4 regions of the Exiguobacterium sp. s128 genome follow, and region 1 is predicted to be linked to each of the others. Evidence: riboswitches for the same ligand, from Rfam matches in the RefSeq annotation. Region 1 holds a riboswitch; each other region holds the start of a gene.
What was found. Region 1 has a riboswitch for thiamine pyrophosphate ahead of thiD (bifunctional hydroxymethylpyrimidine kinase/phosphomethylpyrimidine kinase). Riboswitches for the same ligand answer to the same signal wherever they lie in the genome.

Region 1 (5,651 bases):
TGGTAACTCCATTCTACACGAGGCCGTTATGGGCTTTTTGTGTTTTCCGTCAGGTGTTGCACTTAATATTACAATTCGTCATTACAAAAAAACGGTTTCACTTGAAACACAAATGAAATTTTACTGAAACTATTACGATGCTATAATCAATTTCAGACGGAAATACTTTGAATTAAATACTTTTCAAATAAGAATTCATACATAAGTGAGGAAACTGACCATGTTAAAAAAATTGCTTTCGACAGTATTGTTAGGAACATTACTTTTGGCAACTGCGCCGAATTCTGGTCATGCTGCGACGATTAAGGAAAAGAAATCTCAAAATGCGACAGAACAGCGTCAATTGGAAAAAGCAATCAAAAAACAAGAAGCTAAAATATCAACGGAACAGCGAGAAATCAATAAAATTGATGCTGCGATCAATGAAAATATTTTCCGGATTTCAGAAAAAAATAAACAGATTCAGCAACTGAATCTTCAGATTAAAGATCTCGAAGCGGAAATTGTTCGATATGAAGCGATGTTGAAACGGCAAGAAGAACTGTTGGGGGATCGTTTACGTGTCCTTCAAGAAAATGATGGAAATTCAATTAAATGGGAAGAAGTCATTTTTGGATCGAAAAATCTAGGGGATTTATTTAGTCGCGTCATGGCAGGTAAAAAGATTGCTGAACAAGATGACAAGATGATTTCTGCCTACCTGGAGACACAAAAAAAACTAGCCGAAATGAAACGTAATCTTATGGCTAAAAAAGAAGAACGTGTTCAAGAAAAAGAAACGTTGTTAGAGCAGAAAAAACAGCTGAAGAAGCAAATGAAGGAACGGAGTGCGACCTTAAAGAAGTTGCGTAAAGGGAAAACGAAGTTCACGACGAAACTATTGAACGCCAAAGAATTACAAGCGACACTAGAAGCACAAGAGCGAGCGATTGCAGCAGCGAAAGCAGCGGCAAAGGCAGCAGCTGAACGTGCTGCAGCTGAACAAGCAGCGGCTGAACGTGCGGCAAAAGAGGCGGCAAAAGCGACGAGCGAATCAAATAAATCCGCAGTCAGTCCTTCTCCGGTCGTTAGTGTTCCAACAGGCTCAGCGAAGTTCATTCGTCCAGCTTCAGGTGGTGTTTCACAAGGATTTGGACCGGCGAGTGGGGCAAACGGGTATACTTTTCATAATGGAGTAGACTTCAGCGGACCAGTGGGGTCGCCGATTCGAGCAGCCGCTTCCGGAACAGTCATTACAGCTGGAAGTGGAGGACCTTACGGAAACCATGTCATGATTTCGCATTTCCTGAATGGTCAAGTCTATACGACGGTGTACGCTCATATGAATTCGTTGGCAGTTCGTGCGGGTCAGACGGTTTCACAAGGTCAATCGCTTGGTACGCTTGGAAGTACCGGCAACTCGACTGGACCACATCTTCATTTTGAATTGCATATCGGTGGATATCAATACAGTGCGACAGGACCGGCAAACACGGTTAATCCACTTGGATATTTATGAAAACGAGCTTCGGCTCGTTTTTTTGATAACGCTATGCTACAGTAAAAAGGAATTAAATTACGAGCAACTAGGGGAGCTGGAGGAGTCCGGCTGAGAGGAAAACTATTCTGTTTTCGACCCTGTCACCTGAACTGGATAATACCAGCGTAGGAAAGTTGAGATCGAAGACATGAGATATAAAACCTAGATGAGGGTTTTTCATGGCGTCGTCTGCTTTTTTACAGCGGACGGCGCTTTTTGTCGTCCGTTTTCTCCTAATTGGCTCATAAGAAAGGGAGGAAGCGATATGAAACATGTATTGACGATTGCAGGATCGGATTCTAGTGGTGGAGCGGGCATTCAAGCAGATTTAAAAACATTTTCTGCCCTCGGCGTGTATGGGATGAGTGTCCTCACAGCGATTACGGCACAAAATACATTAGGTGTCCAAGCCGTCGAGGATGTGTCACCTCGTCTTGTAGAAGCACAATTGACATCTATCTTTTCCGATATTCGTGTTGATGCTGTCAAAATCGGGATGGTCTCTAATCAAGAAACGATTCAAATCATCGCAAAACAATTAAAACAATGTGATGCTCCAATCATTTTAGATCCAGTCATGGTCGCAAAAGGTGGACACGGCTTGTTACGGAAAGATGCAGAACAAGCCTTGTTAGAACATCTGTTACCGCTCGCGACACTCGTCACACCGAACATCCCCGAAATCGAGCGGATGATTGGGAGGACGGTTCAATCGCTTTCGGATATGGAACAAGCAACGGTGGAACTAGCGAAAAGACCCGGGGGAGCCATTTTGCTCAAAGGTGGTCATTTGGAGGGACAACAAGCAATCGATTTGTTATATACGCAAGGAAATCATTACGTGTATGAACAGAAACGACTAACTCGTCAGCACACACATGGTACAGGATGCACGTTGTCTGCTGCGATTGCAGCCCGACTCGCACAAGGTGACTCCTTGTACGACAGTATCATGTATGCGAAACAGTACGTGACGGAGGCGATTCGCCACGGTTTTGCGCTCGGACACGGAATTGGACCAACCCATCACTTTTACGAACTTTGGAGGGAAAATCATGTTACCGATTATTCATGACAAAAAACCACTGATTCATCATTTGACGAACACGGTCACGATCAACGACTGTGCCAATATGACGCTAGCGCTTGGAGGATCCCCAGTCATGGCGGAAGATGTATTAGAAGTAGAAGAGATGGTTGGTCTTGCTGACGCTGTCGTCATCAATACAGGCACGCTGCATCCATCGATCCGGGAGGCGCAACTGTTGGCAGGGAAAACCGCTAATCGATTGGGCAAACCAATTATTCTGGATCCGGTCGGAACAGGCGCGACGACATTACGTACGAATTTCATAAACGAATTGATGCATGACATTCAGTTTACGGTCATTAAAGGAAATGCCTCAGAAATCAAAACGCTAATCGGGCAAGCGACGACGACAAAAGGAGTAGATGTTGCGGAAGGGGAATCACTCGATTTTCAAGCAGTCCATACCTTTGCAGCACAAACCAACCAAGTCATTGTCGTGACAGGTCCGATTGACTTTGTGACGGACGGAAGCCGTCAATGCCGTCTCGATGTCGGGGCAAAGCGGCTTGGGCAAGTGACCGGGACGGGGTGTATGACAGCTTCGTTGATTGCGACGTTTTTAGGAGCGGGATATGGCCGATTCGAGGCAGCCGTATATGGGACATATTTGATGGGCAAAGCAGGGGAGCTTGCTGATCGACAAGCAGGGATCGGTGATTTTCGGACGGGTTTGTTTAATGCAGTCAGTTTAATGACGGAAGAGACGCTTCAGGAGGTGCAAACCGATGGAAACTGATTACTTCGTGTATGCCGTGACCGATCGACGGTTTCACCCTGAATTGAACTTGATAGATGCGGTAGAAGCAGCGCTCAAAGGTGGTGCGACGATTGTTCAATTACGTGAAAAACAAACATCAGGAAAAACTTTTTTAGAAGCGGCCATCGGACTGAAGGCGTTGACGGAACGTTACGGCGTGCCACTGATCATCAATGATCGGATTGATATTGCGATGCTCGTAGGCGCTGGTTTGCATATCGGACAGGAAGACATCCCTTTGCGTGAAGCTCGTCGTCTTCTGCCTACAGCGATGATTGGTGTCTCTGTCTCGACGGTAGAACAGGCACTAATCGCGGAACGGGAAGGGGCGAATTATTTAGGCGTCGGTTCACTTTTTCTGACGACGACGAAACGAAATGCTACTTTCATGCCGAAAGAAACGTTAAAGGCGATTCGTCAAGCTGTTCAGGTTCCGTTGGTCGGGATTGGCGGGATCACCCAAGAAAACATCGGTGAACTAGGCAGTTTAGTCGACGGATATGCTGTCATCTCCACACTGTTTGCGAAAAAAGAAATCGAACGGGCGACACAGGAATTCAGAGAAGCCGCAAAACAAGCGCGTCAGAGCATTTCAGACAGGGTATAGTCATCAAGAGGTGATAAGTCGTGAAATGGCAGTCTATTCGATTTCGGGGACGTTGGATTCGATATAAAATCGAACCACAAATCATTCGAGTCGATAATCGAGGGAAATATCATTTAGGAGCAGCTTTGTTCCCTTTTCCTAATCGGTATTCGTATCAACTAGCTGTTCTATTAAAAAATAAATACCAACAACGTTATAAACGTTCCTTGCTGATTCAAACGAGCTCCATCGCGACTGAGATTTGGGGACACACACATCTCGATCTTTTTTACCGGCTGATGTTGCATCTTCCGTTACCGAGGTTGTTACGGAAACGGTATCGTGAACGCCTATACAGTACAGGTATCATTGATATCGGTGTTCGTGCCGTCGACAATAATCGGATTGTCTGGGATATCGGAAATTTTTTGGGTGGTTGGTTCTTTTACGCGATCACAAGACGAAATCAACACAAATCAGAACGCTGATTGTTCATTTTTTTCCGGATAGCGTCTAAAAGGGTTCTCTTCTGTACTTTAAGAAGAGAACTTTTTTAATAGGAGTCGAGCAGGGGAAACTAGTTATTTTTTGACGGATTTAGAGGTAGGTCAGAGGTCAGGAATGGATTTTCTTGCAATTGATCCGAATCGATGGTGCAATTAAAAGGAAAGAGGTGATTGCGTTGGATGCCCCACGTTGTGAAACGATTGCCATTGATATAAAACGTGCGCAGGAAATTGGGCACGTCGTCGATACGATTCCGACGATGGATATCGGAAAGCTGTTTAAAGTATTATCAGACGCAACGCGTCTGCGAATCGCCTATGCGCTGACGATAGAAGAAGAACTTTGTGTCTGTGACGTCTCCGCTTCAGTCGATTGTTCCATCGCGACAGCGTCCCACCATCTGCGGACCTTGTTGAAACAAGGGTTAGTAAAATATAGAAAAGAAGGAAAAGTCGTCTACTATTCCTTGGATGATCATCATGTGTCCTCTCTTGTGCATCTTGCGATGGAACACGTGAATGAAGGAAAATTCTCGTCCTGAATAAAAACAAAAACAAACACGTACCGTCCATGTGACCGTCACGTGTTTGTTTTTGTTTAGGAGACAGGTTTAGAACGTTGATCTTGTCCGTTTCTTTTATACGGATGCCTACTCTGCTTGGTTTTCGCTACTTCGGTCATCCGCAAGGTGAACGTTGAAGATTTTACGTGACAGACGAACTTCCTGTCACAACCCTACTATCTTCAGTTTTCAAAGAACATGACTCTTTTTTTATTCCTGATTTTAATTGTTTTCAAACCAAGGGTGTCGGACAATTGACGTGTCGCAAGACACGCCTTGCCCGAAGACGATTCATCTCCCACTTGCACTAGGGTTTCGCCCTGAACGTTTAGAAGTGGGAGTATTCTCGTCTAATTTTGATAAAAAGATGGTTGCGGCAATTAACAAAAAAGATAAGATCGATAAACTAATGCACATCCGTTTATAATTCGCCGTTAATTCAGTTGTTAATTCGAGCTTTTGTTCCAATTCACGATACAACTTCTCTTTGATTTGTGAGAGGTCCTCGAGAATCGTTTGAGTGGTTTGAGTCGTCTGCCTAGCTAATTTTTTGGCATTCTGTGGGTGATCGGTTTCATAGACAGTGAACACTTCCTCGATTTCCTCTTCCCAAGCGCTGTTACGTAGCAA
Region 2 (8,287 bases), on a different contig from region 1:
CAGGTGGTACCGGATTGAATCTGGCGACCGCTGATACCGTCATCTTGTACGACAGTTGGTGGAATCCTGCCGTCGAACAGCAAGCAGCTGACCGGGCCCATCGTCTCGGACAACAGTCGCCTGTCGAAGTCATCAAGTTATTGACGAAAGGAACGATCGAGGAAAAGATGACCGAACTACAAGATAAAAAGGCGACGATGATTGATGCCGTCTTGACGGACCGGGCGACCGAAATCTTGACGCTTCGTGAACTCGTCCATCTGCTGGAACCTCCATTGCAGCCACAAAAAAAGCCGGATTGAACAAACTGACCCCATCGTTTTTTACATTATCTTAAAAAAATAAAAGCTGCCTTGACCCGTTGTCTAGCAACGGGTTTGAAGGTTTTTGGACGAGGTTAAATTAAAAAAGAGGTTTTAGTTTTTGAGTTCTGGGGGTATATCTACATTAGCACCGTACAACACGGTCGCTTTTCAACATTTTTTCTCAATATCAGCGTAATGACCTGGGAGAGAAATGCTACTTATTCACTTGGTTCTTCATTATCGATGAAATCAATTTGAAATAGCATTCGTAGATCATCTGTACCGGAACGTCTTTGTTCCACTCCTACATTCATTACCTTTTGAGAGCTATACCAAATTCAAGGGGGAAATGAACATGTCAGTAACATTAAAAGTAGAAGAACGCGAAGTACGCCCACGCTCACTTAGAAAGCAATTACGTCATGAAGGAAAAGCTCTTGGTGTCGTGTATGGTTACAAAGTGGAAAGCACACCGATTTCATTCGATGAAAAAGAATTAGTCAAAGTCGTCCGCGATCACGGTGAAAACGTCTTGGTTGCCCTTCAAATCGGCGGCAAAAAAGTCAACACGTTGATCAACAAGCTCGATATGGACATCTTTACACCAACGATCAAACACGTGGAATTCATCGCGGTTAAAATGGATGAAGAAACAGAAGTCGAAACGGATATCGTCCTTGTCGGCGAATCGGCTGGCGCGAAACTTGGCGGCTTCCTTTCACAAACACTCTTTAAAGTAACAGTTGCAGCAACACCAGATAAATTACCGGAACGCATCGAAGTCGATGTAACGAATCTTGCAATCGGAGATTCGATCACAGTAGCTGATCTGCCGGAAGAAAAAGATTTCCGAGTCGTCACAGAAGGTGACATTCAAGTCGCTGCTGTCGTCGAATCGACACTTGAGGCAGATCTTGAAGAAATCGAAGAAGCTGAGGCACAAGCAGCTGAAGCAGACACAGCAGATGATTCAGAAAAAACTTCTGAAGAGCAAGCTGAAGAAAACAAAGAAGACAAAGAGTAATCTTTTCTCCCCTCCCCTCGCGGAGGGTTTTTTTTATGCATATTGACAAGTCCGGGCGACAGCCGTACAGTGAAGAATGTACACATCATTTACACATCCACTAGGGGAGCCCATTTGGCTGAGACGATTTACTTCGGACCCTTTGAACCTGATCTAGTTCATACTAGCGTAGGAAAGTGGAGCGGACTCTTCGTGCTCTTTTTCTGCGCCTTGCAGGTTACACGACCGCTCTCTTTTCATAGAGGGCGGTCTTTTTGCGGTTTCTTTGTGGGTGTGCATTCAAAGGAGAAGTGAGTATGAACAGTTGGAAAATGAAAGAAATCATCGTCATGATGATGCTTGCCGTCGCATGTGGTGTCCTGTACTTAGGTTGGTCGACATTATGGTTACCGATTTCGGCGATCTTCGGACCGGTCGGCTCAAATTGGATGTTCGGCATCTGGGTCGTCGCCAGTCCCCTTGTCGCCTACATCATCCAAAAACCGGGAGCCGCCTTGATTGCGGAAGTCGTCGCCGCTGCCGTCGAATTGTTTACAGGAAGTCATTTCGGCTTGTCTGCCTTATTGATCGGGCTGGCGCAAGGAATTGGAGCGGAAGTTGCCTTTGCCGTATTCGGATACCGGAAATTTAATACGTTCACCTTGATGCTGTCCGGTGTCTTCGCCGCCGTCGGAAGTATGGTCTACAGTCTCCTCGTGAATGGATTTGCCTATTATACGACGACGACACTTCTGTTGACGTTCTCACTTCAACTCGTCAGCGGGGCATTACTCGGCGGATTGCTCGCGAAAGTCATCGTCGACGCCCTCGTCAAGACAGGGACGCTGAACGGTTATGCGGTCGGACGGCAACGGAAGCAGCGTGCCGCATGATGCAGTGCGAGCACCTGTCAGTCCACTATCCCGGTCAAACGCAGGCCGTCCTAGACGACTTGACGGTGACGTTACATCAAGGCGAGACGACGTTGCTGATTGGACCGAGCGGCAGCGGGAAGACCACTTTTTTACATGTATTGGCGAGACTGTTGCCGGACACGATCGAAGCAGAGGTCACGGGGCACCATACGACGGACGGAACAGTCGGGATTCTGTTTCAGCAACCGGACGATCAGTTTTGTATGCAGACGGTCGGAGCAGAAATCGCCTTTAGCCTGGAAAATCGTTCCGTCAATCCGGGAGAGATGCAGGAACGAATCCGGATGTTGCTTGTGCGCGTCGGACTGAATCTTGCCTTGACGACACCGATTGCCGAGCTGTCCGGTGGGATGAAACAGCGGCTCGCTTTAGCCTGTGTCCTCGCCCTTGAGCCGGACATCCTGTTGCTTGATGAACCGACGGCGCAACTGGATCCGCACGGTCAAAGGATGATGATGGAACTGATCGAAGAACTCCATCATGATCCGACATTGACGCTCGTCTTGATTGAACATCAGCTCGATCAGTGCGTGACGTTTGCCGACCGGGTACTGGTTTTTGAACATGGGGGGCGACTGTTGCTTGACGGAACACCGGACGCAATTTTCGGTGAGCAACGTGACGTGCTGATCCAACACGGAATTGCGACGCCGCTTCTCTATCCGTACACATGGGAGACGTTACCGGGCGACTCGCCCCAAGCCGCTGACTTACGAAAACGTGATGTCGACCGTCCAAGCGTCCTTCACGAGACGACATTCGATGTGACGGGCGTAACCGCCAGACGCGGAAACCGGACGATTTTCGAAAATCTTTCTTTGACGACCTACCGTGGTGAGTGGATCATGGTGGTCGGACCGAATGGTGCGGGGAAAAGCACGTTGCTCGAGATGCTAGCGAAATTGATTCCGCTGCACGGAGGAAGCGTCCAGTTGTTTGAAACGAACCTGAGGAAATGGAAGGACCGTGCTTTTTACGCACAAGTCGGCTTCGTCTTCCAGCAACCGGACTTCCAGTTCCTCAAACAGACGGTCGCAGAAGAACTGGCCATCAGCTGTGCTGCCTTTGATCCAGAACGGGTCCAGACCGCCTTGTGTCACTATCGACTGACCGATGTCGCGGATCAATCTCCCCTCGCGCTCAGCCTCGGACAAAAAAGACGTTTGAGTGTCGCGACGATGTTACTGGAGCAAAAAGCTGTCTTGTTGCTCGATGAACCGACCTTTGGACAAGACGCTGAGACGACGGCACACATCATCGACGTGTTACATCAAGCCCAGGAGGCAGGAACAACGGTGATCATGGTGACGCATGACATGGAACTGGTTCATCGCTATGCGGATCGTGTCCTCGTCCTAGGTGAAGGACGTCTTCAGTTCGATGGAACACCTTCCGCACTCCTTATGAAACCCGTCCTTCTCGCACGACACCAACTCGTCCGTCCGCTGTCGTTTCTCTATCAACAACTCGAGGAGGTGAAGCATCGTGCAGGAAAACAAGTCATTGCTCACACGTATTAATCCTTCGGTCAAGCTCGGGACGTTATTATATGTCATGTTCTTGCTAATCACGACGTCCAGTTTACGGGTGACACTCGCTTTGCTTCTGTTGGCGTTAGTGGGTCTCGTACGTTCCGGCTGGCCCCTGACAACACTCATCAGACGGCTGGCCCCCTATTCCCTTTTATTTCTGTTGACGTTTTGGATGATGGCGGCGTTTGGGAAGGGCAGCACCGAGCTTTGGACATTCGGCTGGTTTCGGATTACGGAAGAAAGTCTCGATCATGCCTGGTTGATTGCGATCCGGATGCTCGCTTTCGTTTTTTTGAGCTTGACGTTCGTTGCGACGACCGATCCGACACGGTTCGTCATGAGCCTGATTCATCAATGTCGCCTGCCGGTCCGGTTGGCGTACGGGTTTTTAGCCGGCATTCGTTTTATTCCGATCTTTCGGCAAGCGATCCGGACGATTCGTCAAGCCCGACGTGTCCGTCAGCAACGGTCGATTTGGCCCTGGGAGACGTTTTTTGACATCAGTTTGCCGCTGTTCACGACAAGCATCATCCGGTCGGAACAGATTGCGATTGCGATGGAAGCACGACAGTTCCAAGCGAACCGGACGTATTATGTCCGACCGGTCGTCACCCGCTTCGATCTGTTATTTTTCGGTCTGGTCAGCAGCATCGCGACGTCCCTTCGTCTTTTTGTCTGACAAGCGGGAGATTACATCCCGCTACATAAGGGAATGACAGTCTCAGATGCAAAGAATTCAAAAAAGTAGGTGAACGTCGTGAAACGAATCGTCTTAGTAGGTGCGGGTCATGCGCATTTAGAATGTATCAAACAAGGCAGTCATCCGGATGTCGACTGGATCGTCATCAACCCTTCGCGCTATCAGTATTATTCCGGGATGTTCTCGGGGTTAGCCGACGGAACCTATACGCTCGATGAGACCCGGATTGATGTCAAAGCGTTGTGTGAGCACAACGGTAAGACGTGGATCGAGGACCGGGTCACTCGGATTGACGCGGCGAATAAACAGGTGATTTGCCAGTCTGGACAGGTCCTGTCGTATGATATCGTGTCGTGCAACATCGGCTCGCGCGACTGGGATGTTGCCGGTGCACCGGCACGGGTGACGATCAAACCGAATTATCAGATTGATCAAGCACTCGAGACGTTCAGGAAAGCGGCCTCCCCTGTCATCATCGGCAGCGGTGCCGCGGCAGTCGAGATGGCGGCGTCGTTTCAGTCGAACGGTACCCCGGTCACCTTGATCCACGAAGAACCGTTGCTCAGTGGTCATCCGGCAGGTATGAAAATTGCGAAACGGCTCGATCAACTGGGGGTTAAACGAATCGTCGATCGGTTTGACACGCTGGACGATCAAACGGCTCGCTTGCGGTCCGGTCAGTCGATTGAGACGGATGCTATGTTGTTTTTAGGCGGTGCCCGTGCGAGCGAACTATTTCAGGCATCGGATTTGTACTGTGACACGCGCGGTTTCCTGCTCGTCCATGAGACGTTGCAGGCACTAGAGGATCCGTCGATCTTTGCCGTTGGTGACTGTGCGACGCTGACCGCGTATCCGAACACACCTAAAAACGGTGTGACGGCCGTTCGTCAGGCACCGGTATTGCTTGAAAATCTTCTCCGATTCGTGAATCAGGAGCGTTTACTGGCGTTTCGCCCGCAACAGCGTTATTTGACGATTCTCGCTCTCGGCGACCAACAAGCGACACTGCTGTACGGGCGTTTTTATCAGACGAGCCGGCTCAGCTGGTACCTCAAGCAATGGATTGACCGGAAATTTATCAAGAAGTATACAAATTAAAACGTGCTGACGAAACGAACAAAACCCATTTGATTCTCCCTTAGTGAACTGAACCCTGAATGGTGGACACTTGATAAAAGACCCCATTCGGGGTTTTTTGTGTTTAAAGATATCGATATACTGTACCTATTCAATTTCGACGGGAGAACTATTCATGAACAGACGCACCTTCAATCCAGATCAAATCAGACAACTTGAAGCGAATCTTCACGTAGCCTCGGTATCAGATCGTACGATTCAATACAAAGGAGAATTTAAGATTCACGCTGTACGTGAGAATTTAGCTGGTAAGCGACCGATACAAATCTTTGAGGAAAGCGGCTTTGACCTGGATATGATCGGTAAGCAAACAACGAACGAAGCGTTGAAGCGATGGCGGAAGACATATCGCATTTATGGAGAAGAAGGACTCTTGAATGAGAGACGTGGAAAATCAAATCTTGGAGGTCGACCGAAAAAAGATGATTCCGTCGAACGACGACTTGTGAAAGCTGAAGCACGAATCAAGTACCTCACAGCGGAGAACGAATTACTAAAAAAGCTCGAAGCTCTCGAAAGAGAGGCGAAGTACCGAAACTAACGGCATCTGAGCGCTATCAGGCAATCAATATTGTCTTACGGAAACAATCAATGGGCCGGTTCGTGACGGATCTATGTACGCTCGCTGAAGTGAGTCGCAGTGGTTATTACGCCTGGCTCGCACGTACGGATAGTGTTTCCCTTCGGGAAGAACGCGACTATGCGGACTACCTACTTCTGAAACGTGTTCATGATCGTCATAAGGGAAAAATCGGCTATCGTGGTCTTTACATGGAGATGCTTGATCTTATTGGGGGACCGATGAATCATAAACGTATTTTGCGTATCATGAGGAAGTTTGGAATCGTGACGAAAATCCGTAGGCAGAACGCTTACCGTAAAATCGCTAAAGCGACATATGAACATAAGACTGTACCAAACCACTTGAACCGTCGGTTCGATCAAGAAGAGCCTGGTAAGGTATTCGTCACAGACATCACTTATCTCCGTATTGGATCTGGCCAGACTGTTTATCTCTCTTGTGTGAAGGATATCGCTACACGTGAAATTATGGCACATCATGTATCTACAAGCCTCCATATGGAACTTGTCCTTCATACAACGAATAAACTCGCAGAACGACTTCAAGGAAATATACACCCGGAAGCCATGATACATTCCGATCAAGGATTCCATTATACGCATCCTGCTTATCAAACACGCATCCGTGAGATGGGAATGCTTCAATCCATGTCTCGTAGAGGAAACTGCCTGGATAATGCCCCGATGGAATCGTTCTTTGGGCACTTGAAAGATTATGTCGATTATAAATTAGCATCTGACCTCGATGAGGTCTGTGCCATGGTCGATGCTTACATTGACTATTACAATAGCGAACGAAGACAATGGAAACTACAAAAGATGACTCCGGTACAATACGAGGGCACTGAAAAACCTGCGCGCTCTTCGAGCGTAATCAAGAGGAAAGGCGATTAGTTCGACTGAGTCGATTCAATCGCCTTTTTCCCTTGCCATTAGTCTGTTTTTTCTTTTTGAAGACTGATAATTCGCTTCAAGTTGACCGCGATGATCGCCATCACGCTCTGCAACGTCATGCCTTTTAGGTCTGACGTTTTGTTTCGCGCCAGACCATACGTATTCTTCAGTTGACTGTTCTTGGATTCAATCGCGTATCGTTTACGGCGATACGCCTTGAATTCGTCAGTCTTTTCGTACTCAAGCTGTTCGCTGTGCTCTCTTGACTTCAACGATACGCTATACGTTTTAGATTTTGCGTTATCTTTATAACATCCTTCGCGCAACGGACAACGTTTACATAGTGCGATATCGAAAAAGTGTGTCTCTTGTTGACTTGCACCTACATTCTTTTTGCCTGTTCTAGACTTTCGGATGGCCATGTGCCCGGCAGGGCAGACGTAGCGGTCTGCATCTTTATTATAGGTGAACCCCTCAGCTCGATTCGTGGAGACAGAAAAGACCCGTGGATTCAATGGAGCGACGAGCTTACATCCTTGCGAGGCGACAGAAACCAGGTTCTCACGACTAGAATAGGCAGAGTCACCCACGATGTAGTCGAATTCGGCGCCAGCTGTATGGCTCTTCTCGACGAGACTTGCCAGTTGAATCCCATCGGCCGCTTCGCCGGACGTCACGATAACAGCTGTGATTACGCCTTCCTCAGTCATTGCGAGATGATGTTTGTAACCAAAGAACGAGGAGTCCGCGCTTTTATGCCCGGTCCGGGCATTCTTGTCCCTTGATACCCGCAACTCGAGGTGTGCATCCTCCGTCAACTCACGGACACGGTTCACCCGAGCACGAATGTGCTCACGTGATATCAATTCAGGCATTTCGGATTCGACAGTTTCAGCTACAGCGAGCGCATACGTCAAGAGTTGATCGATATCTGCTTCATCCACTTTCTCTGGGAAAAGCCCTTTCGTGTCATCACTTTCTTGATAACATGCCTGCCTGAGCCGTTTCGCCTCCTCGATGACAACCTGCTTAATCGGTTTTTGACCGTATCGAGCACGAGAATGAGTCGAGTCGACAATCAACGTCCGACTATTTAGAACTCCCATCTCTTTTGCGATCCGTACTGTGTACGCAATCAACTGATCGAGTAACTCGTCATTATCCATACGCTGACGACGAAACTTTGTGAGCGATGA
Region 3 (8,287 bases), on a different contig from region 1:
AGTCGTCGGACTGCTTGCTGTCGCATACCGTTTTTTCTCGATCCGCCCCGCTTCAAAACCAAGACGCCCGGCTTCGATCGCCAGTTTCATCGCTTGCGCCATTTTGACCGGATCGGTGGCATGGGCGACCGCAGAATTCAACAAGACACCATCAGCACCAAGCTCCATCGCGTAAGCCGCATCGGCCGGTGAACCAATTCCCGCGTCGACGATGACCGGGACCGTCATTTGTTCGATGATGAAACTGAGCGCGAGCGGGTTCAGAATTCCCTGTCCCGAACCAATCGGTGACGCTGCCGGCATGATGGCGTGACAGCCCAGTTCCTCGAGCCGACGGGCGAGCAACAAATCATCCGATGTATACGGCAAGACGATGAAACCGTCCTTGATTAATTCCTCTGCCGCCCGTAAGGTTTCGATCGGATCCGGCAATAATGTCTTGTCGCAACCGATCACCTCGACCTTGACCATGTCACACATGCCGGATGCCCGGGCGAGCCTTGCCAGCCGGACGGCTTCTTCCGCCGTTTTTGCGCCCGCCGTGTTCGGCAACAGGTCATAGCGACTTAAGTCGAGTGCCGCAAGTGGATTCGTCTGTTCCTTCGCAAAGACGTCAAAACGCCGGACGGAAAACGTTAAAATGTTCGTTTCCGATGCTTCGACCGCTTGTTGTTGCGTCTCAGCGTCCGGGTATTTTCCCGTTCCGAGTAATAATCGTGATGCAAATGTTTTTCCGCCAATTTCTAACATGTTATCCGCCTCCTACAAAATGAACGATTTCAACGACATCACCGGGTTGGACGTTCGTGTCCGTATACCGGAACCGGTCGATGATTTGATGATTTTGTTCGATGATGACGACCTCTTCATCAATGTTTAACTGCTGAATCAAGTCGTGTAGCGTCTTCGTTTGTTCCGCCAGTCGATAGTCTTTCCCATTTAATCGGATTTGCATGTATTCTCCTCCTCGTGTCGTCTGCAACAAAATGCCTCCAGTGCAACTTCCGGTTTTCGGTTCATGACACAATCAGCGAGGACTTGTGCTGTCACCGGAGCGAGCAAGATGCCGTGCCGGTGATGTCCCGTCGCGACCAACAAACCGTCAATTCCTTTGACCCGTCCAAGATACGGTAACCCGTCACGGGTCTGCGGGCGAACACCGGACCAGATGTCGATCAATGCCGCATCACGGATCGGCGGATACACGTCAATTGCTGCCGCCAACAGGTCCGAGACGCTGCCCGCGTTGACCGTCGTCGACTCCTCACCCACGTGTTCCGTTGCGCCGATGATAATCCGTCCGTCTGCTTTCGGGACAAGATACACCGTCTCATGAAACAAAGTCTGCTCAAGTCGACCGGTTGTGAGACGGACAGATAGGCATTCACCTTTGACCGGAAGCGTATCAATCGGAATCCCGATTGTTTGCAACAACGGTTCCGACCCTCGTCCACTAGCAATGACGACCTGCCGTCCAACCTGTTGTCCCCGGCTTGTCTCCACCCCGGTTACCGTCCCTTCGTCCCGCAGAAGACGCAAGACACTTACCTGTTCTTCAATCACTCCGCCCCGCTGCTCAATCGCTTGCCGTAACGCCCGGACAAGCAATGGAGGATCGACTTGACCGACCCGTTCAAATTGGACGGTTTGCTTTGTCTGGCGCAGCTGAAACGGCAGTTCGAGATAGCCGCTCGTCAACCCGGTCTCGTCGAACAATTGACGGACAAGCTTCGGATAAAGTACGCGACTCACTGCCGCTAACGCATGTAACGGTTCCGACAGTTCTTCGTCCGTCGCGAGCATCCCCGCTGCCGCCCGTGTCGCACCTTGTCCGACAGCCGACTGATCGAGCACGTGAACACTTTGTCCCCGCTGCAACAATTCATATCCGAGCGTCAAACCGATGATACCGGCGCCGACGATTAATACATCCGGTTGTTTCATCGTCCAATCACCGTCCGGAACCGTCCGGCTGCTTCCGCCGGATCGGCTTGACCCAAAATCCCGGACAGGATGGCAACTCCGCTGCACCCGGTGGTTAAGACATCAGACAGATTTTCCGGTTTGATTCCGCCGATGGCGATGACCGGGATTGATGTCCAGTCGACGACTTGCTGTAACGCATCGAGCCCCCGTGGCGCCACGCCGGGTTTCGAATCCGTCTCAAAAATATGACCATACATCACGTAATCGGCGCCGGCTTGTTCCGCCACCATCGCTTCGGTCAACGAGTGAACCGATTGACCGATGAAAATCGTCGGAAACTGTGCCCGGACACGCTCGACCGACAGACTGCGGCGTGTCAACTGGACGGTCGTGCCGGTGACGAGTGCTGCATCGAGCCGGTCATGGACTACCAGCTGGTCTGCCCGGACTCCTTGATCGAGCAACGTATCAATGCAGGAAACCAATTCCCGGACTGACCAGGTTGGCTCCCGTAAGTGGATGCGATCGACGGACATTGCGAGCTGTGGAAGGGTCTGTTCCAACACTTCCTTACTGTCGCGTCCGGTTGTAATCAGGTGTAAATGTGACATCGTTCCCCCTCCTTTCCACACGAAAAAGGACCACCCCATGAACTGATGGAGTGGTCCTACGAAAAGGGCGACGCTTGGCGTTCCCTCGATAGATGATCGGATACCACTTCCCTCCGCTAGTACGAACTAGATCAGGTTCAAAGGGTCCGGATACTTCCGTCTCAGTCTGCTACGAGACTCCCCTAGTGTAGATATTGATTTGTATGGTACGCCTGTAGTTTACCACGGGTAGTCCGATTTGTTCTACCCTTGATTAGTGTCGCATGTCCGATTCGACCGCTTTGACCTGCTCGATCAAGCGTTGGTATTCGTCGACACGTTTCGTTTGCGACAAGTCATACGTTTGTTTTAAGCGTAAGACCCGCATGACTTTCTGATTGAGATCGGCTGCCGACAATTTCCCTTGTTTGATCCGCGCCATGATTTCCTTGTGAACGGACGCGTACGCGCCGGGTGAGGAAAACATCGCCATGTCCGCACCGTTTTCAAGTGCAAGACCTGCCGCTTGAGCTAATCCGTACCGTTCTGTGATGGCTCCCATGACGAGATCGTCCGTGATGATGACACCATCAAATTTCAGTTCACTCCGTAACACACCGGTCATGACTTCTTTCGATAATGAGGACGGACGATTTTTGTCGAGAGCCGGGAACAGGATATGCGCGACCATGACCATTTCAGCCCCGTCTTGAATCGCCCGTTTAAACGGGACCAGCTCCGTCTTCTCAAGTTCCGCTTTCGTCGCATCGACCCGCGGCAGACCGACATGCGAGTCGACGGTCGTATCGCCGTGTCCCGGAAAATGTTTGACGACCGGCACGATATCCTCTTCCTTCATGCCCTGCATCAATGGCACACCAAGCCGTGCCACTTGTTGCGGGTCCGCACTGAGCGCCCGGTCGCCGATGATTGGATTCGCCGGATTACTGTTGACGTCAAGAACTGGAGCGAAGTCCATATTAAAGCCGTAAAAACGGGAAATTGAACCGAGTGTCCGTCCGACTTCCTTCATCAAACCAGGATCATTTTTATGACCAAACGACAGACTTGGTGATAATTTGAGTCGGGCATCCGGGACCCGGCTGACACGCCCGCCTTCTTCATCAAAACCAAGGAACGCTTTTTCGTCCGCCGTTTGCGCTTCGCCAATCGCTGCCGTAAAGGTTTTCAGCTGATCGGTCGAGGTGATATTGCCACCGAGTAACAAGACGCCTCCAAGCACATGGTCCTGCAGTAATTGACGGTCCGCTTGCGTCAGAGCTGTTCCCGTCACGCCGATGTATAGCAACTGATCAACTTTTTCCGCTGTCGACATCTTCGAGATGGTCTCTTTCAGTTGTTTTTCCGCCCGTTCAGCTGCAGAAGGCCGGTCCGGTTGCGGTGGCTTTGTTTTCTTCGCCGGCTTCGGTTCCGGTGCAGCCGGTTTTGCGGGCTCGTCGGCGCAACCGGCGAGCAGAACGCTTGCTAACAGAACAGGAACCATCCGTTTCAAATCGGTTCCTCGTTCCGGACGCCGTTGATCGAGTAATAAACTTCAATCTCCGCGTTCAGCGATTGCGAGACCGAGCAGTATTTGTCTTTTGATAAGGCAATCGCCCGGCGGACTTTATCGTCCGGTAAATCACCTTCGAGCCGGTAATGAATCGAGATCGTCGTGAAACGCCGGGGATGATCATCCGCCCGTTCGCCTTCGATATCCATTTCAAATGACGTCAGCGTCAAGCGCATCTTTTCTAAAATCGAGACGATATCGATGCCGGTACAGCCGGCAACGGCGTGAAGTAACAACTCCGTCGGGCGCGGAGCTTGATTGTCGCCTCCGTTGTCGGGTGCCGCATCCATCGCCAGGTGATGCCCGGATTCGGTCTCACCGCTAAAGCCCATCTTCTGATTCCAAGTGACTGTTGCTTGCATGTTCCGTCACGTCCTTTACTCGTTTTTTAGTTGTCTTTACTTCTTCAGTATACCCGAATATTCAGCAAGCGAAATTGACATGCTATTCGCAATAATTCTTCTTTTTCACCGTCCTCTAAATCCGGTTTCCGACCGGTGCAAATCATGCTATTCTGATAAACGATAGTTTTTTTGCGCACATGCGCCAGAAGTGAGGAATGTATATGTCATCATCATCGACTCGTTTGAGTCAAGCCGACTGGCTGTTGATCGCTACGTTATCCATGTTGACCTTTGTCCTGGGAACAAGCGAATTCGTCATCGTCGGTATTTTATCTGAAGTCGCAGACGGTCTGAACATCACGATTGCCAAAGCCGGCACGCTCGTTTCTGCCTTTGCGATTGCTTTCGCGATCGGGACACCGATTACGATGTCCTTGACCGGACACCTTGAGCGACGGAAGTTAATGCTCAGTCTGATTTTCGTCTGGATCATCCTGAACATCTGTAGCGGGATCGCACCGAATTATGAACTGTTGTTGTTGTCACGGATCGTGACGGCTGTTCTGACAGGCGTCCTGATTTCACTTGCAATGGTCGTCGCAAGCGACAGTGTCCCGATCGCAAAACGCGGTGTCGCCGTTTCATTCATCTTCGGCGGATTTACGATGGCAAATGTCCTCGGTGTTCCAATTGGTACCTTCATTGGTCAGCATGCCGGGTACGCCGCATCGTTTTGGCTGACAAGCAGTCTCGGTATCATCGCTCTGCTCGCTGTCCTGAAGGTCATTCCGGTCCAGCAATCAGCAGCAACCAGTTCGATTCGGGATCAACTTCGTCTACTCGCCAATCCGCGAATCATGATTGCCTTTTTCATCCCGTCGTTCGGATTTGGTGCGACGTATGTCGTCTACACGTATCTCGTCCCGGTTCTCGAGCTGGAACTGAAGTTGCCGTCGACCTGGATCAGTCCGATTTTACTTGCGTACGGGGTTGTCTCGATTTTCAGTAATATCTTAGCGGGGAAAATCGCCAGCCGGAATCCGATCGGTCGATTGCGGTTCGTCTTTATCGTCCAGGCGATCGTTCTTGCCGCACTCTACGTGACGACGGCATCCGTCTCACTGGGTCTGATCAACATTGCCTTGATGTCGCTGATGTCGATCTTACTGACGACATCGACGCAAATTTATCTGATTGATTTAGCGGAAAAGTTCAATCCGGAAGCAAAAGGACTGGCCGCGTCCTTGATGCCCGTCGCAAGCAATGTCGGGATTGCCTTCGGTTCTGCCCTCGGCGGACTGGTCTATGCAAACGGTCCGATCATGAATATCGCCCTCGTTGGTGGTGCCGTTGCCTTACTCGCAGCCGCTTTGACGGCTGTCAGTCATCGGCTCGATCAGCGGGCGTGACGAAGATTCATTTAAAAGAAATCCTTTCCTATGTGTTCTCGGACGAGGCGCACGTGAAAGGATTTTTTTCGTCATGGGACTGGACGTGTAGTGCTCCTCAGACCGAACCTTACAACTTTGTTAGGTGAACGTATCCAATTTGTTGCTTAATCTGTCAATCACCGTGGTACGGTAAGGACAGCTTATCCATTCCAACTACTTAAAGGAGTTTTGATTATGAAATCGTATTACACTCTTCCATTAACCGCTTTGTTACTGACGGCGACAGTCAGTCCGGTCGCCACGTTCGCTGCGACACCAACAAAGGTCGAAACGAAAAAACCGTTGTCGGAAAAAGCACTCGCCAAAAAGAAAGCAGCGATCGCTAAACTGGCGACGTCGTTAATCGGGACTCCGTATAAAGAAGGTGGCACGACGATAAAAGGTTTTGACGCGTCGGGCTTCACACAATATGTCTATCAAAAGAGTGGTCTGACACTCGAGCGGACGATTGCGAAACAGGCCGCGATGCCGTTGAAAACCGTCACACTGAAAAAAGCAATGCCGGGTGACTTGTTGTTCGTACAAGCGAAAAAAGCGAAAACGCCGAACTTCGTCGGGATCTATACCGGTAAAAATACATTTGTTGCCGTGACGACGAAAAAGGTCGAATCGCAAGACCTGACGTGGAGTTACTATACAAAACAAGACATCCTCCTCAAATCATATCAGTGAAACAAAAAACGCAATCCGGAACTCTTTGTGAGTTTCAGATTGCGTTTTTGTGTAGAACGTAAGAGGTCAATCAATCAAGAATAAGAGAATTTAATGACGTTTCTTTTCGTTTCAGTTTGTCTTTGATATTCCCTTCATACAAGACACGTTTTGATATTGGGTCAATGACAAGAACATTGATGACACCGTTACCGGTTCGATTCGCCGTGTAAATCAAACCATCTTTCAGCTCGGTGAACTCGTCTAACCCGAACTCGTCTATCACTAATGGGATATCCAGCTTATGTTTTTCTGATTTTTTTGACGCCAGATCATAGACGGTCCAGTTGAAATCTTTCATTTCACGTTCAACCACAATCAGTTTTGTTCCATCCGCACTCAGTCCAGTTTGCTCAGTACTGAACGACTTTAATCCTTTTAAGCGTTGGATTTTTTCCCCATCGCTCAGGTATAATTTTTCCTCAGTCTCATCTGATCCTTCAATGCTTTCCGTCGTATAGTAGACAACCGTTTCATCATGAATTCCTAAAAGAGATACTTCATCTTTAGAAGTAACGGATAAATTGATTTTTTGAATCGTATCGCCTTTTAAATCAATTTTGTACAACAACGTTTCTGAATCGATTTGATAATCCTCTGCAAGGACATATAAACTGTTTCCAATCTGTTTATACGGATAGAGCTGGGTTTCACCTAACTTCCGAGCTTCAGCAGGTGCCGGAAAGATTTTTTTGACAACACGCTGTTTGCCATTCTCCCAATACTGCAGTTCCCATTTGTTATTGTCCGGCGTACCCATCGCATATGAGGTGCATTCCTGTTCCAACGTACTGACGTAATCGGAACGCATGAAGCGCCGGAAGTCTGCCGGTGCACCATTCTCATTATATGGACTTTCAAACAAGCCACTAATCAAATTATCCGTCGTTTTTTCGACACGACCGTCCAGTCCAACGTTGTAATCCACCTTTTTTAATCCTTGATCATAAAGTTCCGCTTGAACAGACCGGACAGCCGGTTGTGTTGGATCGCCTTTGACCGTCTCAACGGTAAAGTCGGATTCATCGATTGATTGAATAAATATGGTGTAGACTCCTATCGTCAGGAAGCTGACGACAGCCAGTATAAGTACAAAGTTAAATTTTCGCATGACGTCCTCCTCAGACCGAAATTTTCCATTTTAATAGGCGCAAACTTTTCCAAATCATATAGACAAAGTAGAGAACAAAGATTGCCATCATGATTGCTGATATTTCCTGTGATAAAAAGATATCCAGCTTTTCAATCACATACATGCTGCCTATCGTAACGAGGAGAAGAAACGCAACTTCAAGAACGATAAATAGCATTCCTTTAGCGTTGCGGTAAGACCGTTCCAGTAACACGAGCATAAACAAAAAACTGACAATGAATAATGATAAAACAATAAAGATAAGCAGATCGACTAAACTCATCGTATACAGCTGTTTTAGTGTCATCGAGAGGCCGAGTGAGGACGATTCCCGGTAGTCATCTTTGATCAGCCAGTTGAAAATGACATAACTGAGCTGGATGACCACCCATTGTAATCCGATGAAACTGATGATGACGAGAGCCAGTGATGTCCATTTGGCAAAAAAGATTTTCGCCCGGCCGCCCGGTAACAATAGTAAGCGGTATATGTACTTGGATTCACCGAACCAATCCCGGTACCAGATTTGAATTGCATACAAAATGACGAGAACGACTCCA
Region 4 (8,287 bases), on a different contig from region 1:
CCGACGACTTGTGCCCGGCGCATGACGTCAAGTACACCAACCGTCGAGATCAGCGCCGACTCCTTCGTCAATGTGATCAATTCATTCATGATGGCCGGCAAGATGTTTTTAAAGGCTTGCGGCAGGATGATGGACCGTAACTGTTTCATGTAAGGAATACCAAGGGCATCCGCTGCTTCCCATTGTCCGCGGTCGACCGCTTGAATCCCGGCCCGAATGATTTCCGAGATATAGGCGCCTGAGTTCAAGGAGAAGGCGATGATCGCCGATTGATACCCGGTCGTGACGTACCCGGTCAATTGCGGCAATCCAAAATGAATGATGGCCAGCTGTAAGATGAGCGGTGTCCCACGAAACACGGCCGTATAGGCGTGACCGACGAATCGAAGAAGCTTACTTTTCGTAATTTTGAGAGCCGCGACGACGATACCGATGATCATCCCAGCGATGGCCGCGACGACGACAACTTGAAACAGAACCGGAATTCCTTGCAGAATATATGGGATTGAATCTTGAATCTTTGTAAAGTCTATCATAACCAATCTCCTAACGTCGCACAAAAGGGATGGGGTTACCCCCACCCCTATGCACTACTCTTATTTTGCTTCTTTTTGGAACCATTCTTCTGCGAGTTTATCGATATCCCCGTTGTCGATCATCTTTTTCAACTCCGTATTGAACTCGTCACGCATCTTGTCCCCTTTTTTGAAGGCAACAGCAGAACCCGTTGGACCATCTTCCTTGATTTGGTATGTTTTCAACGAATCATCTTGATCCATATATTTGACGGCAACCGCATCCTCGATGATCAAGGCATCGATCCGTCCTGTGTTCAATTCTTGAATAATTTCCGGAATTTTGTTTAACGAAACGGCTTCGCTGTCCTTGTAACGATCTTTCGCTAATGCTTCCTGGATCGATCCGAGTTGAACCCCGATTTTTTTCCCTTTTAGTTCGTCATCTGCACTGATCGCTTTATCTTTTGTCATGATAAGGTTTTTCGATTCAAAGTAAATATCCGTAAAGTCCGCATTCTTTTTTCGTTCATCCGTCGGTGTCATACCGGCCATGACGAAGTCGACACGACCGGCACTGAGTGCTCCGAGCAGACTTCCGAACTCCATGTCTTCGATTTTCAGGTCATACCCGAGATTTTTTGTGACTTCCTTGGCGATTGCGACATCAAAACCAACGATGTCATCACCTTTTGCTGTATCGATGTATTCAAATGGGAAGTAATCTGCCGACGTTCCCATCGTCAATACTTTGTCACTCGTCTTTGTCGTACCGCCTGTTGATTCTTCTGATGCGCCACATGCTGCCATCGTGACGGCGAGAATGCCTGCCATTGCCGTTGCTACTAATTTTTTCATCAATAAATTCCCCTTCCAACGCTCAATTGTCAGAACTTTAACAATAGTATGACTTATGTTTTTTTCTAATTCAATACTAAAAAGTTCGACCTGATTTATTGCTTTTAGAATATACGAATATTTATTCATTGTAAAGCATAATTATATATAAATAATGCATAAAACTTGTATTTTCTTTGTTATCTTCCGGTAAATATTTTTTTGATAACGCTTTCAATTATTTTCGTTTGGTGTCTTTTTGAATGAGTAGGGTAGCGACTTCATACAAAAAAGCGCTGTTTCCAGATGCAGAAACAGCGCTTTTAATGGATTACGCGTAAATTTCAATCAATGATTCTAACTTCTCGACGACTTCTTCTGCCGTAAAGGATTCAATATCAAACCGTTCGACCATTGAAAGAATATTTCCATCTTGCATCAAGGCGAATGATGGTGATGATGGTGGATATCCTTCGAAGTATTCACGTGCACGATCCGTTGCTTCCCGGTCTTGTCCTGCAAAAACGGTCACGAAATGATCCGGTTTCACACCTTCCATCCGGTTGATGTAGGCTGCCGCAGGGCGAGCAATCCCCCCTGCACATCCACAAACCGAATTGACGAGGACAAGTGTCAGTCCTTCACGTTTCATTGCCTCCTCGACGCTTTCAGCAGTCGTCAGTTCTTCAAAACCTGCAGCTGCTGCTTCTTTACGTGCCGTCTGAACGACATCTTCAAAATACATTTGAAAATCCATTGTATTATTTCCCCCTTATTTCGTTGTCTTCTTTATTGTACGAGTTTCGATGAAATCTGTCCAAGTCTGTCGCTTAATTCACGTTCGAGGTAAGGTTGTGCTTGAAGCAGGTTCCGAAAAGCCAGATACCGATCGATTTTTTCTTCTGATGGCCGTTTCTGATTTTTATAGGCGCGGATCAAGATATTCTTCGGTGTGTGCTCAAGATCGATGAACTCTAACAGTTGAGTCTCATAACCAACGAGCGTCAACAATTCCGCTCGAATTGAATCGGTCGCAAGCGATGCAAATTTTTCTTTTATTAATCCGTGTTGAAGCATCACATCAAGCGGTGAACATTCCAGTTGCCGATTCAGTTCCTTTTGACAACACGGTACGCTGAGAATGACGGAGGCATTCCAATCGACGGCACGGGCTAAGGCAACGTCCGTCGCGACGTCACATGCGTGTAGCGTCACCATCAGGTCCACTTCCGTTTCTTGATCGTAGTCGTGGACGTCACCGACGCGGAACGTCAAATCATCATATCCAAGATCACCCGCGATTTCTGTACATTCTTCGATGACTTCTTTTTTGAGATCCAGACCCGTGATGTTCAAATCAAATCCTTTGACGACCTTCAAATAATGATACAAAGCAAACGTCAAATACGATTTTCCGCATCCAAAGTCTAAAATCCGTATCGTTCGTCCTGTCGGTAATGCCGTGATGCTGTCTTCAACGAATTCAAGGAACCGGTTGATCTGTTTGAACTTATCGTATTTTTGTCGTTTGACTTGTCCATTTTCCGTCATGACTCCTAAACGAATCAAAAAGGGGACCGGTATTCCGTCTTCTAACAAATGACTTTTCTTCCGATTATGCGATAGTTCGGCTTGCAGACGTTCTTTGACCGTCGTCTTAAGCGATACTTTCATCTTCTTCGACAATTGAAATTGCAGTTCTTCCGTCTCGAATCGAAATAAAAATTGACGAAATTCATCAAAATATTCGTCCATTCGTAAAATAAAGTCTTCTATACTTAAATTCTCATGCTTAATGATCCGTTCATGTTGAAACTCTAATTGGATCGCATACGTATCTCTTAATAGAATCGGTTTTAACTTGATTCGACGTAGATCATTCGATTTGAGACGCGGTCCGCTAATCGTCGCGTGTATGAGGGATGTGGCTTGCAGTTTTTCGGTAAGCAAATCTTTTAGTTGGTGTAATTCCACGTATCGTCCCGTCCTTTTTTGTTTGTTCTTTCGAAACTGTAGCAAATTCACTCCCGTTCGACAAGCAAGTCAGCTTTATTTCAAAAACGATTACTTCATTCCTGAAGGAGGAAAACAACATGTTCAAAAAAATTCTTTCCCAAATCGGTATTGGTGCCGCGACGGTCGATACACGACTTGAACAAGACCAGTGTGAACCCGGTGGAACGATTCAAGGTGTCGTTCACATCAAAGGTGGTAGCGTCGATCAGGAAATCGACCGGATTTACCTCGCCTTTAACACTCAATATAAAGAAGAAGTCGGTGACAACACGGCCTTTACGACTTTCACACTCGACCGGTTCGCTTTAAACGAAGCGGCCTTTACGATCGAAGCTGGCGTCGAACGGGAAATTCCGTTTACGCTTCAAGTCCCTTTTAATACCCCTCTGTCTGTCAGTCAGTCCAAATCCTGGATCGAGACAGGTCTCGATATCGCACAAGCCGTCGATCCATCCGACCATGATGCCGTCGTCGTCAAAGCCAACGACCTCCAATCGGTCATTTTGGAAGCGATGGAAGATCTCGGATTCCGTTTAAAAAAAGCCGATACAGAAAAACTTCCGGGGCGTTTCCGAAAAGATCTGCCGATTGCCCAAGAACTCGAATATTCAGCGCGTGGAACACATTATGCGCATAAGCTTGATGAAATCGAAGTCATCATGCTGCAAGACCGGTCCGGTATTGAGATCGTCTTACAAATCGATCGCCGTGCCCATAGCTTAGGCTCACTGTTCAGTGAGATGGCGGGAGCTGACGAAACGATGACGACGCTGTCGCTATCGAATCAGGAGTTACGTAACGCTGCTACCGTCAAACAGCGCCTTGCTGATTTGATCGAACGCCACAGCTAAAAATAATTTACCGACTGGCAAGACAAAGAAAACTGAACGAATCCTCCTTTTCCAAGGTGGGATCGTTCAGTTTTTTAATGTTTTTCTTTAGTTTAGCTCCCTATTCTTTCCTGTCGACGAAGGGGTCTCGATCGTCTGACGATACGTTTGCTCAAACGTCTCTTCCGTCCAGCCCATCTGCCAAAACATCAATTCGTAATAACAACTTTTGACGAAATGTTGTTTCATCCGTTCCCGTTCTTCGGCACTTGCCCGCTCCGCCAAATCATTCAGACGATCGATTTGTTCAAAGACGACCCGCTCGAACCATTCCGAACTGTATGTCTCAATCCATTGTTGATAAATCGGTGAAGCCGGTGTCGCTGCTTGTAATTGTTGTCCGATCTCATAGTAAAGCCAATAACACGGTAAAATAGCAGCGATGGTCTCCCCGAGCGTTCCTTCACTTGCATGGTGCATATGCGAAATATACGCATATGCTGTCGGTGCCGGTTCGAACTCAGCCAACGTATCGTTCGAGATTTCAAGCAGTTCAAAAAACGATTGGTGCAGACTCAGTTCTGCCGCGTAAGTCGATGTCGCATGCTCGGCCAGTTCAGCAATCGTCGCAAAATCGTGGGCTTTCGAAGCCGCGCGGGCTTGAATCTTCGCAAAATGTTTTAAATAATACGCGTCCTGTAAGACGTAATGGCGAAATTTCGCTTCCGGTAAAGTCCCGTCCGCGATGCCCGTCACGAACGGATGGGTAAAACTACTGTCCCAGTACCGTCTTGCTGCTTGTCGAATTTCTTCACTGAATGTCATGTCGTTTCCCCCTTCTTTAATCAAAAAACGCCACACCCGATGTCAGGTATGACGTGAAAAGACCTCATATAAAGAAGGGTTCACGCCACTTCCCTCCGTAAGTCCAAACTTAATCAGGTTCAAAGGGTCCGAACGTCTTCGTCGTCTCAGTCAGCCTACTGACTCCCCTAGTGGTCGCTATTTGATTTGTTTTGATTTTAGCATGATTTAACGTTTAATTGACCCTTTCTCGTCATTTCCATCCCTTTTTTGTACAATGAACATGGCGGAAGGTGGACGTCCGCTCGTCCTTGAGACCGATTCTCTTCTGAAGACGGTCGATTAGACTGAACTTAGTACCTGATACTTAACTTACGGAGGAATTTATGATGATGAATAAAACAATGACATGGACGGCATCTGCATTGCTTGCTACGACTTTACTGCTTCCGACGGCTGCCTCGGCTGAGCAAATCGTCGACAAAACGATTATTACGCTCGGCGAATCACTGGGTGCCAAAGACAAAGCATGGGTCCTGTCGCGCCTGAATGCACCGGAAGGCATCACGCCGATCATCGCGACATCGGCGGACGAAGAAAAATACCTTGGTAAAAACATCCCCCAGTCGCAACGTGGTGGCGGAATGTATTCTTCGGCCAAAATTGAACTGGCTGAAAAGGGAGACGGACTGTCGGTCGCGACTGAAAACATCACCTGGGTGACAAAAGACATGTACTTGAACGCCCTCGTGACGGCAGGCGTGACGGATGCCGACATTACCATCACGTCTCCTTATAAAGTAACCGGCACGTCCGCGTTGACCGGTATCATGAAAGCATACGATCAGACATCGGCGGAGACCGGCATTAAACTGACGGATGAGCGAAAAGATCTTGCCCAACAAGAACTTTCCGTGACTTCAGACGTCGGAAAGACGGTCGGGACCGATAAAGTGGCCGATTTGATGAACGAAATCAAAGCCGAAATCGCAAAACAAAAACCGGAAACAAAAGTCGAGATTGAAAACGTCATCGTCCAAGTCATCCAAAACAATAACATCAATCTGTCAGATGCGCAGATGGATCGCCTGACCGGATTATTCAATCAAATGGAGCAAGCCGACCTGAACTGGGGGCAAATCGAGAGTGGTCTAAAAGATGCGGGGCAGGACATTCAGGCATTTGCCACTTCGGAAGAAACAAAAGGCTTTTTTGCTAAATTATTTGATGCCCTCAGCAGTTTCTTTAACTCGATTGCCGGTTGGTTCAAATAAAAATATCTCTTTCTTCTGTTCGCGCGTCCATGATAAAATGAACCTATCGAAAACGAAAAGGTGGTGTGGAGGAATGGGTTTTGCTGCGTGTAAAGATTGGCTGATCGAACAACTGTATCTGTTACGCGCGATTTTTCATGGAATGGCGTTCTAAGGGACACGTCTGCCCTTTTTAAAGGAACTCCATAGTTGAAAAATAAAGCAAAGCGTATCTTCCACCGTCTGTAGGAGAGTGCTGTTTGCGCTCTCCTTTTTTGATGCGCTAGAGAGGAATTTCTAGATGATGATTTGCGACCTGCAACACCTTACTAAACAATTCGGAGGTGACGACATCTTAACGGATGTGTCCCTCTTTATCGAACAACACGACCGTATCGGATTGATCGGTCGAAACGGAAGTGGAAAAACGACACTTTTACGGTTGATCGCCACACTCGATTCACCCGATGCGGGTGCGATGTATCAAAAAAGTGGTTTGACGATCGGGTATCTCGAGCAGCTTCCGCAGTTTGATCACGTGCTCACAGGTCTGGATGTCTTATGGACCGCATTTGCCTCATTAGTTGATTTACGCCATTCCCTACAACGTCTCGAACAACAAATGGCGACGGAAATCGAGCAGTTGGACCAGCTACTCGAACGTTATACGCTAGCGACAGAAAGGTTTGAACGTCAAGGTGGTTATTTACTTGATTCAAAAGTCGAACGGATGATCAACGGGCTTCACCTTCAATCGCTCCTCTCTCGTCCGTTTCATCAACTGAGTGGTGGTGAACAGACAAAGATTTGTCTTGGACGAATGTTACTTGTGGAGCCGGACCTTCTGATTCTGGACGAGCCGACCAACCATCTTGATTTAGCTGCCGTCGAATGGCTTGAATCCTTTTTAACGAGTTATGCAGGCGCTGCCCTCCTTGTCTCGCACGACCGGGTGTTCCTTGATCGTGTCGTGACACGGGTTGTTGAACTGGAGGACGGACACCTTCATTTGTACCGGGGAAACTATACGTTCTACGTTTCGGAGAAAGAACGTCTTTTGCTCGAACAATTTCATGCTTATCAGGAACAACAAAAAAAAATCAAGCAAATGAAGGATGCTATTCGCCGCCTGCGGCAGTGGGCGAACGAAGCGTCTCCGCCGAGTGAAAAACTGTTTCGAAAAGCGAAGTCAATGGAACGGGCACTTGAACGGATCGAACGGATCAAACGTCCACAGCTCGAAGCCGAGACTCCGGACCTCGTTTTTTCGGCACACGGCAAGACCAGCCAAACCGTCTATCGGTTAGAGGACGTCGGGGTTTCCTTTTCCGAACGTACACTGTTCCAGTCCGTCACGTTTGAAGTGATGGCAAAAGATCGATTGGCCATCGTCGGCGCAAACGGAAGCGGTAAATCGACTCTCCTGCACCTGCTACTCGGAAAGATCGAGCCGACGACAGGTCTGATCTTACGTGGTCCCTCTGTCAAAATCGGTTATTTGTCCCAGCATATTACGTTTCCTGATACGGACCGTTTGATTGATGTATTCCGCTCACAGATCCACGTTGATGAAGGAACTGCTCGCCAACGCCTCGCCCAGTTTCTCTTTTTTGGACCTCGTGTCTTCTTGCCCGTCACGGCATTAAGTGGTGGTGAACGCATGCGTCTGATGCTAGCCATTTTAGTCCATTCCGATCTGAACGTACTCGTCTTAGATGAACCGACGAATCATTTGGATATTGATTCGCGGGACGCCTTAGAAGAGGCTCTGGAATCCTTTGACGGAACGTTGATCGCCGTTTCCCACGATCGTTATTTTTTAAATCGCCTGTTTTCGAAAACCTTATGGCTCGATCAGACGATCGAAGTGTTCCACGGTTCTTATGAATATGCTTCTTCTAAACGGCAGGCACGTTCTGTGACTACCAACACGCATAAACCATTGTCCACGGGTCGTCAGCAGAAAAATCTGATCCAGGCTCCGTTGACGAGTCCACAACTTGAAGAGGCCATTCAACGGTTAGAAGCGGAA

Region 2: linked by a shared signal. The riboswitch ahead of KNQ13_RS11625 (ECF transporter S component) and the one ahead of thiD (bifunctional hydroxymethylpyrimidine kinase/phosphomethylpyrimidine kinase) in region 1 are both predicted to bind thiamine pyrophosphate.
Region 3: linked by a shared signal. The riboswitch ahead of KNQ13_RS11330 (thiamine phosphate synthase) and the one ahead of thiD (bifunctional hydroxymethylpyrimidine kinase/phosphomethylpyrimidine kinase) in region 1 are both predicted to bind thiamine pyrophosphate.
Region 4: linked by a shared signal. The riboswitch ahead of tenA (thiaminase II) and the one ahead of thiD (bifunctional hydroxymethylpyrimidine kinase/phosphomethylpyrimidine kinase) in region 1 are both predicted to bind thiamine pyrophosphate.

The regions. Positions count from the first base shown of each region.
Region 1 is NZ_JACSMT010000070.1:525-6,175, reverse strand. Features, by position in the region: gene KNQ13_RS15260 (murein hydrolase activator EnvC family protein) at 221-1,498, shown strand; TPP riboswitch at 1,558-1,668, shown strand; gene thiD (bifunctional hydroxymethylpyrimidine kinase/phosphomethylpyrimidine kinase) at 1,785-2,594, shown strand; gene thiM (hydroxyethylthiazole kinase) at 2,575-3,345, shown strand; gene thiE (thiamine phosphate synthase) at 3,335-3,973, shown strand; gene KNQ13_RS15240 (hypothetical protein) at 3,994-4,440, shown strand; gene KNQ13_RS15235 (ArsR/SmtB family transcription factor) at 4,590-5,000, shown strand; gene KNQ13_RS15230 (CHASE3 domain-containing protein) at 5,313-5,651, opposite strand, start outside.
Region 2 is NZ_JACSMT010000031.1:20,030-28,316, forward strand. Features, by position in the region: gene KNQ13_RS11615 (DEAD/DEAH box helicase) at 1-302, shown strand, start outside; gene KNQ13_RS11620 (50S ribosomal protein L25/general stress protein Ctc) at 661-1,329, shown strand; TPP riboswitch at 1,422-1,521, shown strand; gene KNQ13_RS11625 (ECF transporter S component) at 1,626-2,201, shown strand; gene KNQ13_RS11630 (ABC transporter ATP-binding protein) at 2,198-3,763, shown strand; gene KNQ13_RS11635 (energy-coupling factor transporter transmembrane component T family protein) at 3,729-4,454, shown strand; gene KNQ13_RS11640 (FAD-dependent oxidoreductase) at 4,533-5,576, shown strand; one part of gene KNQ13_RS11645 (IS3 family transposase) at 5,731-6,100, shown strand; one part of gene KNQ13_RS11645 (IS3 family transposase) at 6,100-7,091, shown strand; gene KNQ13_RS11650 (IS1182 family transposase) at 7,130-8,287, opposite strand, start outside.
Region 3 is NZ_JACSMT010000029.1:21,986-30,272, forward strand. Features, by position in the region: gene KNQ13_RS11315 (thiazole synthase) at 1-750, opposite strand, end outside; gene thiS (sulfur carrier protein ThiS) at 752-955, opposite strand; gene KNQ13_RS11325 (NAD(P)/FAD-dependent oxidoreductase) at 940-1,944, opposite strand; gene KNQ13_RS11330 (thiamine phosphate synthase) at 1,941-2,537, opposite strand; TPP riboswitch at 2,629-2,731, opposite strand; gene nagZ (beta-N-acetylhexosaminidase) at 2,791-4,020, opposite strand; gene KNQ13_RS11340 (OsmC family protein) at 4,026-4,451, opposite strand; gene KNQ13_RS11345 (MFS transporter) at 4,649-5,842, shown strand; gene KNQ13_RS11350 (C40 family peptidase) at 6,059-6,556, shown strand; gene KNQ13_RS11355 (hypothetical protein) at 6,627-7,706, opposite strand; gene KNQ13_RS11360 (hypothetical protein) at 7,717-8,287, opposite strand, start outside.
Region 4 is NZ_JACSMT010000011.1:52,239-60,525, reverse strand. Features, by position in the region: gene KNQ13_RS06585 (amino acid ABC transporter permease) at 1-536, opposite strand, end outside; gene KNQ13_RS06580 (transporter substrate-binding domain-containing protein) at 597-1,373, opposite strand; gene KNQ13_RS06575 (BrxA/BrxB family bacilliredoxin) at 1,684-2,109, opposite strand; gene KNQ13_RS06570 (class I SAM-dependent methyltransferase) at 2,142-3,326, opposite strand; gene KNQ13_RS06565 (sporulation protein) at 3,446-4,219, shown strand; gene tenA (thiaminase II) at 4,307-5,023, opposite strand; TPP riboswitch at 5,097-5,202, opposite strand; gene KNQ13_RS06555 (DUF1002 domain-containing protein) at 5,392-6,276, shown strand; gene abc-f (ribosomal protection-like ABC-F family protein) at 6,557-8,287, shown strand, end outside.